DNA from 3 places in the Pantanalinema rosaneae CENA516 genome. Region 1 is predicted to be linked to each of the others. Evidence: riboswitches for the same ligand, from Rfam matches in the RefSeq annotation. Region 1 holds a riboswitch; each other region holds the start of a gene.
What was found. Region 1 has a riboswitch for cobalamin ahead of ACN4EK_RS02385 (energy-coupling factor ABC transporter permease). Riboswitches for the same ligand answer to the same signal wherever they lie in the genome.
Positions count from the first base shown of each region.

Region 1 (3,205 bases):
GAACAGTACACCAAATATCTAGCCAATCAGCGGTTGAAGGCGATCGGCTTAGAGCCGCTGTTTCCAGAGATGAACTACAAGAAAAGTCCCTATGCTCATCTGGAGCGGTTTTCGGATACGAAGAAAGAGGCAAATACAAAAGCCAACTTCTTTGAAGCCAGTGTCACCAGCTATGTCATGTCCTCCAGCCTGGAAGGGTGGGATGATTTTTAGGAGACTTGCTGCTGCGTCACGGGTGGATAAAGATGGTGCATCACCTTTTTACCCTTCCCCAGATGAGAATCGACAATCTGTTTCGCCACCTCTGGAGTGACGCGGGTATACCAGGTTCGCTCACGTAGTGCTTCAGAACGCGGGTCGCCAGAGTAAAACACCACTGGTCCCAACTTGCAAACTTCCAGGCAACCTGCATTCATCACCGTCACATCCAGTCCAGCTTCCTCAACGGCTTGTTGGAGGGCTTCATAAGTGGGTTGCCAGTTGCGCGAGGGGTAGCAGCGACTGGAACGACAAACCGAGATGTAGGGACGCTTCAAGGGATTATGGTCAAACGGAATGGGACGATCGCCCAGCACATAAATCTGACGCAATTCCTCATATAAACTCAGCTTGTCGAGTTGGGGTTTGCCTTCCGGTAATAAGTCTTCATCTGCTCCCAAGAACGGATTGGGCAGAAACAGATTCATCATCTTTTCGCCCGCTCCATTCCAGAATTGAATGCCCCAACTCCGAGGTTCACCCCGCTCATTCAAGCGACGATACAGCGATGCTCGGTGGATCAACCGCTGCTGCCGAAGCTCCGGTGGCGTTTTGCAAAGGGGACCGCCCAAATGCTCTTCCACACACAGATGTAGATGCCATGCTTCGGTGACGACAGTGAGGTAGCCATCGTAGAGAATACAAATCTTCGGCGGCTGCGTAAATTCCAGCTCTAGAACACTGCCTTCCACCACATGACCCACTTGAGTCTCTTGCCAACGCTCTTGAAACAGAGTGTAGAGCAATGGACCGACGACATCGATCGTGCAAGGAAAGTCTTCATATTCAATGCTCTGCCCCGCATAGACAGGTTCTGTGCTGCGACGGTTGAGCGGGGTAATCCAGCGGGAGAATTCACTCATGGGATTGATCACAGTCTTCAGGTCAACGAGAAGTACGCTGTAGAATTCGCTGGTGGTTTAACACCAGAACGGTGTAGAAGGCAAAGAGGGCGATCGCCCAAATGCTGTCTCGCACAAACATTCGCAGGAACACATCAACCGTAAGACCATGCATGCCGACCCATTGATTGACCAGTAGAGTGCCGCTCTGATAGGCGGCAAATCCCAGCAACAGCGATATTCCTAACCACAAGCCCTGTCCTGCCCAACTCCGGCGGCTAAACGGTTGCGGCGTTGAGGCGATTAATACCACAGCAATCGTTCCTAGCAGATAGAAATGAACATTAACAATGATCGGCGGGAATTCTGACTCAGAGTTTTTGCTAAAAGTTCAGCAATCTCCTTACATCTTCGGGACAGCGGCAGATTCACGCTGCACTTCCCCCTTACGTCTGACGGCTGCTCCCCATCAGAACCGATGTCTCACCAAAGAATAGCATGGCGTGAGGAGAGCCGCACATTGTGAATCAAGCAGTTGAGCATACTTAATGTTGCGTAAGGTAACAACGAGGTTGAGTATTCCAACTTGCAGTGATACGCTCCTACTGTGTTTGATCGGCTCTGGTGGGGAACAGCCACCGGAAGTAAATGGGGAAAGAGTAGTGCAAAGCTGCCGCTGTCCCGCAACTGTGATGAGAGTTTGTCCTCTCTAAGTCAGGATGCCCGCCGATGTCAAAATCCATGTTGGATAAACCAGTCTGCGAGGCTACAGACGGACATGAAATTGCGTCTAGTGTTGCGCCTTGCCATCATGGCAGGGCTAAGTTGCTATTTAATCGTTGGTTCGCCCGCGCCTGCCCAAGCGATGCACATTATGGAAGGGTTCTTACCTGTACAATGGGCGGTATTTTGGTGGGTGGTGTCGTTGCCGTTCTTTCTTGTGGGACTGCGATCGCTGACTCGCATTACCAAACAAAATCCTGAGTTAAAGCCACTGATAGCGTTAGCAGGCGCATTTACCTTTGTCCTATCTGCTCTAAAAATTCCTTCAGTAACAGGCAGTTGTTCACACCCTACGGGGACAGGCTTAGGAGCGATTCTGTTTGGTCCTTCGGTGATGACGGTGTTAGGTGCTCTGGTATTGTTTTTTCAAGCATTGTTACTAGCCCACGGTGGCTTAACAACCCTCGGTGCCAATATGTTTTCGATGGCGATCGTTGGTCCATATGTAGCATATGGTATCTATCATCTGATCTTAAAAACAGGGCATCAAAAGGTCGCCATTTTTCTGGCTGCTGCCTTAGCAGATTTGTTTACCTATGTCACCACTTCAATTCAGCTTGCTCTGGCATTTCCTGCTGCTCAGGGTGGTTTTATGGCGGCATTCCTTAAGTTTGCTGGGATTTTTGCTGTGACACAAGTTCCCCTCGCAATTACTGAAGGATTGCTGACGGTGCTGGTATGGAATTGGCTGCAATCTTATGCTCGCCCGGATCTAGAAACCCTGAAAGTATTGAAGCAGGAAGCCTAAAATCATGAGCAAACAACCGACGAAATACGAGAACTGGCTGTTGATCATCGCAGTTCTAGCGCTGGCAGTGCTGCCTTTGATCTTTGTCAAGGGTGAATATGGGGGTGCCGATGGACAGGCTGAAGCCGCGATTGGGGAAATTCAACCCGGATACGAACCCTGGTTTAAGCCCTTGTATGAGCCACCGAGTGGGGAAGTAGAAAGCCTTTTATTTGCTTCCCAAGCGGCATTGGGAGCGGGGGTGATTGGCTATGTCATCGGGCTGTATCGCGGCAGCAGTAAGCGACAGGAACAGGAGAAAGAGTGATTGCATCATCATCTTGATGTTTACACTTACGCAAATCGCCTGCGGCAGATTTCGCCACAACAAAAGCTGTTATTTGCGATCGCAGTGCTTGTCATTGCCCTGATCACTCATCCCATTCCACAACTGCTGATTGCGGTTTGGTTAGGCATATGGACTGTAGGGTATGCTCGCATCCCTGCAAGGGTTTACCTGAGTGTTTTGATGGTTGCTGGACTGTTTTTGCTGACGAGCATTCCTGCGTTAGTAGTGAGCGTTGTTGCAGTCGAT
Region 1 covers NZ_JBLZFZ010000003.1:51,054-54,258, reverse strand. Annotated here, with positions in the region: gene ACN4EK_RS02400 (ribonucleotide-diphosphate reductase subunit beta) at 1-213, shown strand, start outside; gene ACN4EK_RS02395 ((2Fe-2S) ferredoxin domain-containing protein) at 210-1,121, opposite strand; gene ACN4EK_RS02390 (hypothetical protein) at 1,144-1,413, opposite strand; cobalamin riboswitch at 1,440-1,595, opposite strand; cobalamin riboswitch at 1,700-1,845, shown strand; gene ACN4EK_RS02385 (energy-coupling factor ABC transporter permease) at 1,879-2,631, shown strand; gene ACN4EK_RS02380 (energy-coupling factor ABC transporter substrate-binding protein) at 2,636-2,938, shown strand; gene cbiQ (cobalt ECF transporter T component CbiQ) at 2,939-3,205, shown strand, end outside.

Region 2 (3,205 bases), on a different contig from region 1:
GCCAAACCCGCAATTCCCCGGTGTAGCCGCGAGCGGTCAGCCCCAGCGTAAGCTGCCGATAGTTGTGCAACGTGCGATGCAGCAGTTGTCCCACTAACACACTCAGACTGCGCATTCCAATCCGCCAGGTGCCGTAACCCATGCGCGATTGTTGGGCAGTGAGCAATTCCCCCACCGTGTCGGTCAGGATGAAGATAAACCGATACATCAGCCCCATCAATTCAGTCACCAGGACAGGACATCCTAACCGATTTAAGACACGAATGATCTCGAACATGGGAACCGTTAGCAGGATGAAATAGAGGCAAGAGGTCAGGGCGATCGCCCGAACAAAGACAGCCCTGGCTTGTTCAATCCCCTGCTGGCTCAGATAGAGATAGATGGAACCGATGGGCATGCCCCAAACTACATCGGGTGCAAAAGCTGTCAGGTGATCCACCGTCCCCATGCCAATCAGCAACGCAGGCAGGCTTAATAGGAGAAAACTAATGGGCAGAGATAGAAGTTTGAGATAAATCTGGGCAGGAATTCGAGCATATTTGACCACCCAAAGAAATAGCCAGAGTACCATCAACCCTTGCACATGGGCAGGCGCTAGATAGCCTAATAGAAACAGGGCGATCGCAAATCCAAGTTTGTGTTCTGGAGGAAGCGATCGCAATTGGTTAGTATGGGCTAGCGTATCAATTTGATGGTGCATTCAACCGAATCAACTCAAAGGTTCATTGGGACTCAGAGCCTTATTTTTTGACAGAATTGCGCCCCTTGTATAGCCCAATCACATAACCGATGATCCCAGCACCTATAGCCGCCTGAGAGACAAATAAAAGGCTTTCAATTTCCCCACTGGGCGGTTGAAACACCCCCCCAAACCAGGGTTGATAATCCGGTTGAAGTTCGGCGATCGCGGCTTCAGCCTCCCCATCTGCGCCGCCGTATTCTCCCCGCACGAATATGAGAGGCAACACAGCCAATGCGATCACGGTCAGCACAATTAACCAGGTCCCTTGATGGGTTGACGTTGAGGCCGTAGATGGCGTGTTTTTTGAGGGTTCGTTCATAGCAAAACTCTGGGAATAAATAGATCACAAACAGTGAATTAACCGATCATGCTTGGGGGCGCAAAAGTTTCAGGGTGCGTAACTCATCGGTGGCGTAGGACTGGAGCCAATTCCACACCAACACCGTAAGCAACCCTTCGCTGATCGCCAGGGGAATCTGGGTCAACGCAAAGATTCCAGCAAATTTAGCCAGCGCCGCCAGAAAACCACCATTGGCAGCAGGGAAGGCAAGGGCTAACTGAATCGACGTAACCACATAAGTCACCAGATCACCCAGGGCAGCGGCAAGGAAAACACCAAGTTTTTGCTTACCGCTATTGGCAAAGAGCCGATAAACAGCATAGGCAACCCAAGGTCCGACGATCGCCATCGAAAACACATTGGCTCCCAGTGTGGTCAAGCCCCCATGCGCCAGCAGCACCGCCTGGAACACCAGCACCAGACTCCCCAACACCGTCATCACCGACGGCCCAAACAACACGGCTCCCAATCCCGTACCCGTGGGGTGAGAACAGCTACCCGTCACCGAGGGAATTTTGAGCGCCGAGAGGACAAAGCTAAAGGCTCCAGCCAGGGCAAGGAGCAGCTTGAGTTCGGGATTCTCGCGAGTGATTTTAGTCAGCGATCGCACTCCCCAGATAAAGCAGGGCAACGCCACAACCCACCAAAACACCGCCCAACTAACGGGTAAAAAGCCTTCCATGATGTGCATCGCCTGGGCAGGCTGGGCAGATCCGATCACAAGATAGGCGCTCAAACCTACCATTGCAGCTAATTGCCGCGTTCGATGCAAGTGTTTCATACAAATCTCCTAGAAGAATCAGTTTAAAGCAAAGGTCTTAATTTTTTTGGGTCATTATGGCACTGAGCGATCGCACAATCGGCAGTCCTCCCCACAGTCCTGAAGCAGCAACGGCAGGGTGTTGAGAGTTTAGACAGATGCGACTCAGGAATTACTTAGACCGGTGCTAAACGAAACACAGCACATTGTCGCCAAAGCAGTATCCCAGAGCAGCGCGATATATCTCCCAACTGCTCAATGGGTCAGATGCTGATAGAAAGGTATCGGCAGCAGCATGAATGGAGAATATAGACTGTGCAGCACTAGGGCAGCAGTTAATAAAATACTGGATTGTCACCCGTACCTCGCAGATGTGATGGAGCTTGAATTATTCATCGGCGGGCATTCTGACTGAGAGGTGTTATTCCTCGCTTCACAGCTGCGGGACAGTGCCGGATTTCCACCGGACTTTCCCCGTTACCTCTAGCGGCTGCTCCCCACTAGAACCGATGGCTGAAAGTATATCACTATTAAATGTGTTCCAGTTCAGCCTGACTGTTGGGATGAAATACTCTACTATCGACTAACTTCACTAAGCGTCGAAATCGATCGTTGAGCCACTCAATGCACATGCACTATGTATAGATTTGCTGCCGCTATGGAGAATGAATCGATCGTGTTTGGCGCGGCTCGTCCCGGATATCGTCATGAGCGAGTGACTGAGTGGATTGCATTTATGCAGAATCGGGACATCAAGCGGGTTTGCTGTTTGCTGTTTGCTGCCTGCATCGCAACTGACTCGCTATACCAATTTACTTGATGTCTACCAACAGACCTTTGGACGCGATCGCGTCTGTTGGATCCCGATCGAGGATTTTCACCTTGCCACCCCCGACATTCTCATCCACCAAATTTTGCCGTTCTTAGCCACTGCGGATCAAACTAATCAAAAGGTGGTGGTTCACTGCTCGGGCGGAATTGGGCGCACAGGGCATGTTTTAGCCGCTTGGCTGGTGGCTGGACGCGGACTTGCTCCCAAAGCCGCGATCGCGGCGGTGAAACAAACGGGGAGAAATCCCTACGAAGCTGTAGTTGCAGCACCATTTAAAGGGCGCAATCCGTGGCAAGTGGCGGCAGAACTTAACCGGCTATTAGATGAATGCGATCGATGGAGAAGCCAGCTTTCTTAATGGTGATGAGGAGTATAACCTAGAAGTTGGTGATTTTCAGGTCAATGAACCTATATTGATCTAAAGCCTCTATATTTTTTCACATGATTAATTAGCTCTTTCACAGCCGACATGGAAATTGTTACGATCGCCAACTGATAAATCCCAACCAAAATCAGGTTTCATAGCCATAA
Region 2 covers NZ_JBLZFZ010000039.1:38,954-42,158, reverse strand. Annotated here, with positions in the region: gene cbiQ (cobalt ECF transporter T component CbiQ) at 1-700, opposite strand, end outside; gene ACN4EK_RS20845 (energy-coupling factor ABC transporter substrate-binding protein) at 741-1,061, opposite strand; gene ACN4EK_RS20840 (energy-coupling factor ABC transporter permease) at 1,108-1,863, opposite strand; cobalamin riboswitch at 2,223-2,368, opposite strand; gene ACN4EK_RS20835 (hypothetical protein) at 2,480-2,662, shown strand; gene ACN4EK_RS20830 (protein-tyrosine phosphatase family protein) at 2,619-3,032, shown strand.
Region 2: linked by a shared signal. The riboswitch ahead of ACN4EK_RS20840 (energy-coupling factor ABC transporter permease) and the one ahead of ACN4EK_RS02385 (energy-coupling factor ABC transporter permease) in region 1 are both predicted to bind cobalamin.

Region 3 (3,205 bases), on a different contig from region 1:
GTCAGGCTTCCGTCAAATCCCGAAATCCCACACAGTATGGCGACCCAACCCAGAATATGTATGCTCTTAATCATTTTATAATCCTCAAATGCCCCTTGCCGGGATAGTCAAGCCGGATGCGGTCTGTTAAATTATGCCGAAGTGCAAAACTGCAAGCAATCGGGTTAAACTATCCTACATGAGAGCAGACGAGCTTTTAGAACGCTATCGACGGGGCGATCGTGACTTTCGAGGAGTCAATCTACGTGGTATTTATCTCAGAGATGTCCGGATGCGGGATGTTGATTTAAACTGCGCCGATTTGCGTGGTGCATCTCTGATGAGCGTTGATTTCAGTGGTGCAAATCTGCATCGAGCGGATTTAAGTGGCGCATTCTTAATTCGCTCTAATCTCAGTTCTGTTAACTTCACGCAAGCAAATTTGACAAAGGCATTTTTGATTCTGGCAAATTTACACCAAAGTTGTTTAACCGAGGCAAATTTAAGTCATACCAATTTGACGAAAGCGGATTTATCTGAGGTGACTGGGTTTGCCGAAGCCATCCTGGAGAAGACTATTTTAACGGGAGCTTTGCTGCCATCGCAAAAGGTGGGGCATGAACCATCGCGTTATTTGCAAATCTGGAAAGATTGGCAATTAAAATTCCCGACGTTTCAGCTTCGACCTGGATCAGATTTATTGGATTTACTACCCTTTTCAACCGTTGTAGTCCATCGCCAGAAAGTTCGTTAAAACAATCACAAAAAGAAATTTTCCATACAACGCTAAACTGGCTGAGCATTGGTACTCTTCTGGAGTGCAGAGAAAACTGGTTCTGAATTCAGCGATCGCCCAATAAAGACCAATCGAGTTTGATGCGGTTCATTGGGTTGCCAGGGGCGATCGTAAAAGGTATCAATTAAAGTTGCTTCCAGGTTGAGAAACTGCAAGTAGGCTGAAATGTTGGGGAGAGGAACAAACTGGAGTGGGTATTCCACGATGTCGCTATTCCAATCCACAGACTTAGCATCGACGAGCACCACATGGCATACCACGATGCCTCGTCCTTGAGTGATAAATCCTTGCCATGCGGCGTGTCCCAGTGGCAAAAGGTTTTCTCGAATGAATAGATTTTTCCAGTAGCCGAAACAGCCCTGCCAGGTGCTATCTTGAGGTCGCATGGTTCTCCTCCCGCACTGGCTGTAAGGCTTCTACTGCTCTTTTGACTTCACAATTTTTACCAACGTGGGAATATCCCGTCATTGCAGTTTGAATGGTTTGTACGAACATGGTTGTAGCGTCTTAACACTGAAAATAGTTGCAAAAATCTGTTTCACTTCTGCCGTAAACAAGCAGAATGAAGCGATCGCGGGCAACCCAAATATCTGCCTAGCAGGATTCAACAATCCCGGAACAACAGCCATGTAAGCCACATATTGGAATGTGGCTTCAACCAATCAATGCCTGAGCAGGGGTACTTTTCTACAAATCGGCAACTTCAAATGAAGACGCTACAAATTCAACTTAAGAAAAATTGCCCTAAGCCCAGTAAATGATTTGAAAGCTAAGATAGCCATCATCTGTACCTCGCAGATGATTATGTAACGGGTTGACAACTCGGCGGGCATTCTGACTCACACAATTTTGGACTTTGGATTTTGGCCTGAGGTCGCAATACACCCCCATCAAAAATCTAAAATCGGCAATCTAAAATCGGCTCACAGTTGCGGGACAGCGCCGGATTTGCACCGGACTTTCCCCCTTGCGTCTGATGGCTGCTCCCCATCAGAACCGAATAAGTAACTGAACAATAACACAATCAGGGTATTATGACACATTCTGAATTTCGGGTTTAGCTAAATCAGCACACTGCTATGAGCAGTGCGCCTCAGTACCACATAGGAAGTAGATCAACCGCAGGGGTGGTATCGCTTGCGAAGAACTGCTTCAGTTTTTCACCCACTTCCTATATAATGAGAATGATTATCATTTTTATAGATAGCTTGCTACTAGAACAGTATGTCGCCCGTCTCCCAACCCTTGCCTGCCTCCCTTGAGCGGATTGTCCAGCGGTTCCAACAGATTTCGGAACCGAAGCGGCGCTATGAGTACTTGCTTTGCTTTGCCAATTGCCTGCCGCCATTTCCCGATGAGCAAAAGGTGGCAGACCATAAAGTTTCTGGCTGTGTTTCTCAAGTGTATGTGACTGCCAGTTTGCAGCAGGGCAAGGTGATCTTTCAGGGCGATTCCGACTCTCAACTAACCAAGGGATTAGTGGGGCTGTTGGTTGAAGGATTGAACGGGTTGGCCCCCGCAGAAATTATCCAGTTAAAGCCCGATTTCATTCAACAAACCGGGCTGGATGTCAGCCTGACTCCGTCTCGTGCCAATGGTTTTTACAATATTTTTCAAACCATGCAACAGAAAGCGCTGGTCTATCATCTGGCTGCGACTTACTTGCGAACTTAAGGAGGCATTATGTCCAATTCAGTGATGCAAGTTTATCCAGAATCGGTGAGCGTTCCTCAGCGCATCACACCCGTTACCATCATCACAGGCTTTTTGGGCAGTGGCAAAACCACGCTGCTCAATCATATTCTGAACAATCGCCAAGGCTTAAAAATTGCTGTAATTGTGAATGAGTTTGGTGACATTGATATTGACTCGCAACTGTTAGTTTCTGTGGATGAAAACATGGTGCAACTGGGCAATGGCTGTATTTGTTGTACCATCAATCAAAGCCTGGTTGATACTGTGTATGAAATGGTCGATCGCCATGACTCAGTTGATTACATTGTGGTTGAAACGACTGGCATTGCTGACCCCTTGCCGATCATGTTGAGCTTTGTCAGTACAGAGTTGCGGGATGTCACGCGGCTAGATTCAGTGCTGACAGTTGTGGATGCTGAATCCTTTACCTCCACTCATTACGAGAGTGAAGCCGCACTCAACCAACTTATCTTTGGAGACATTATTCTGGTGAACAAGACCGATCTGGTTTCTCCTCAAATCGTGAATGGATTGGAAGATTATATTCGCTCGATCAAATCAGGCGCTCGTATCATCTCGGTTCAATATGGAGAGGTGCCACTGCCGTTAATTTTGGATATTGGATTTAATGATACCAGTACCTACCTCAACTCATCCCAGCCAATTCATGAGCATCATGACCATAAACATTCTCATCATCTAGAAAATGATGGGTTTGTAGCGGTGTCATTTGAA
Region 3 covers NZ_JBLZFZ010000061.1:2,414-5,618, forward strand. Annotated here, with positions in the region: gene ACN4EK_RS26050 (formylmethanofuran dehydrogenase subunit E family protein) at 1-74, opposite strand, end outside; gene ACN4EK_RS26055 (pentapeptide repeat-containing protein) at 179-733, shown strand; gene ACN4EK_RS26060 (hypothetical protein) at 766-1,161, opposite strand; cobalamin riboswitch at 1,583-1,791, opposite strand; gene ACN4EK_RS26065 (SufE family protein) at 2,000-2,449, shown strand; gene ACN4EK_RS26070 (CobW family GTP-binding protein) at 2,459-3,205, shown strand, end outside.
Region 3: linked by a shared signal. The riboswitch ahead of ACN4EK_RS26060 (hypothetical protein) and the one ahead of ACN4EK_RS02385 (energy-coupling factor ABC transporter permease) in region 1 are both predicted to bind cobalamin.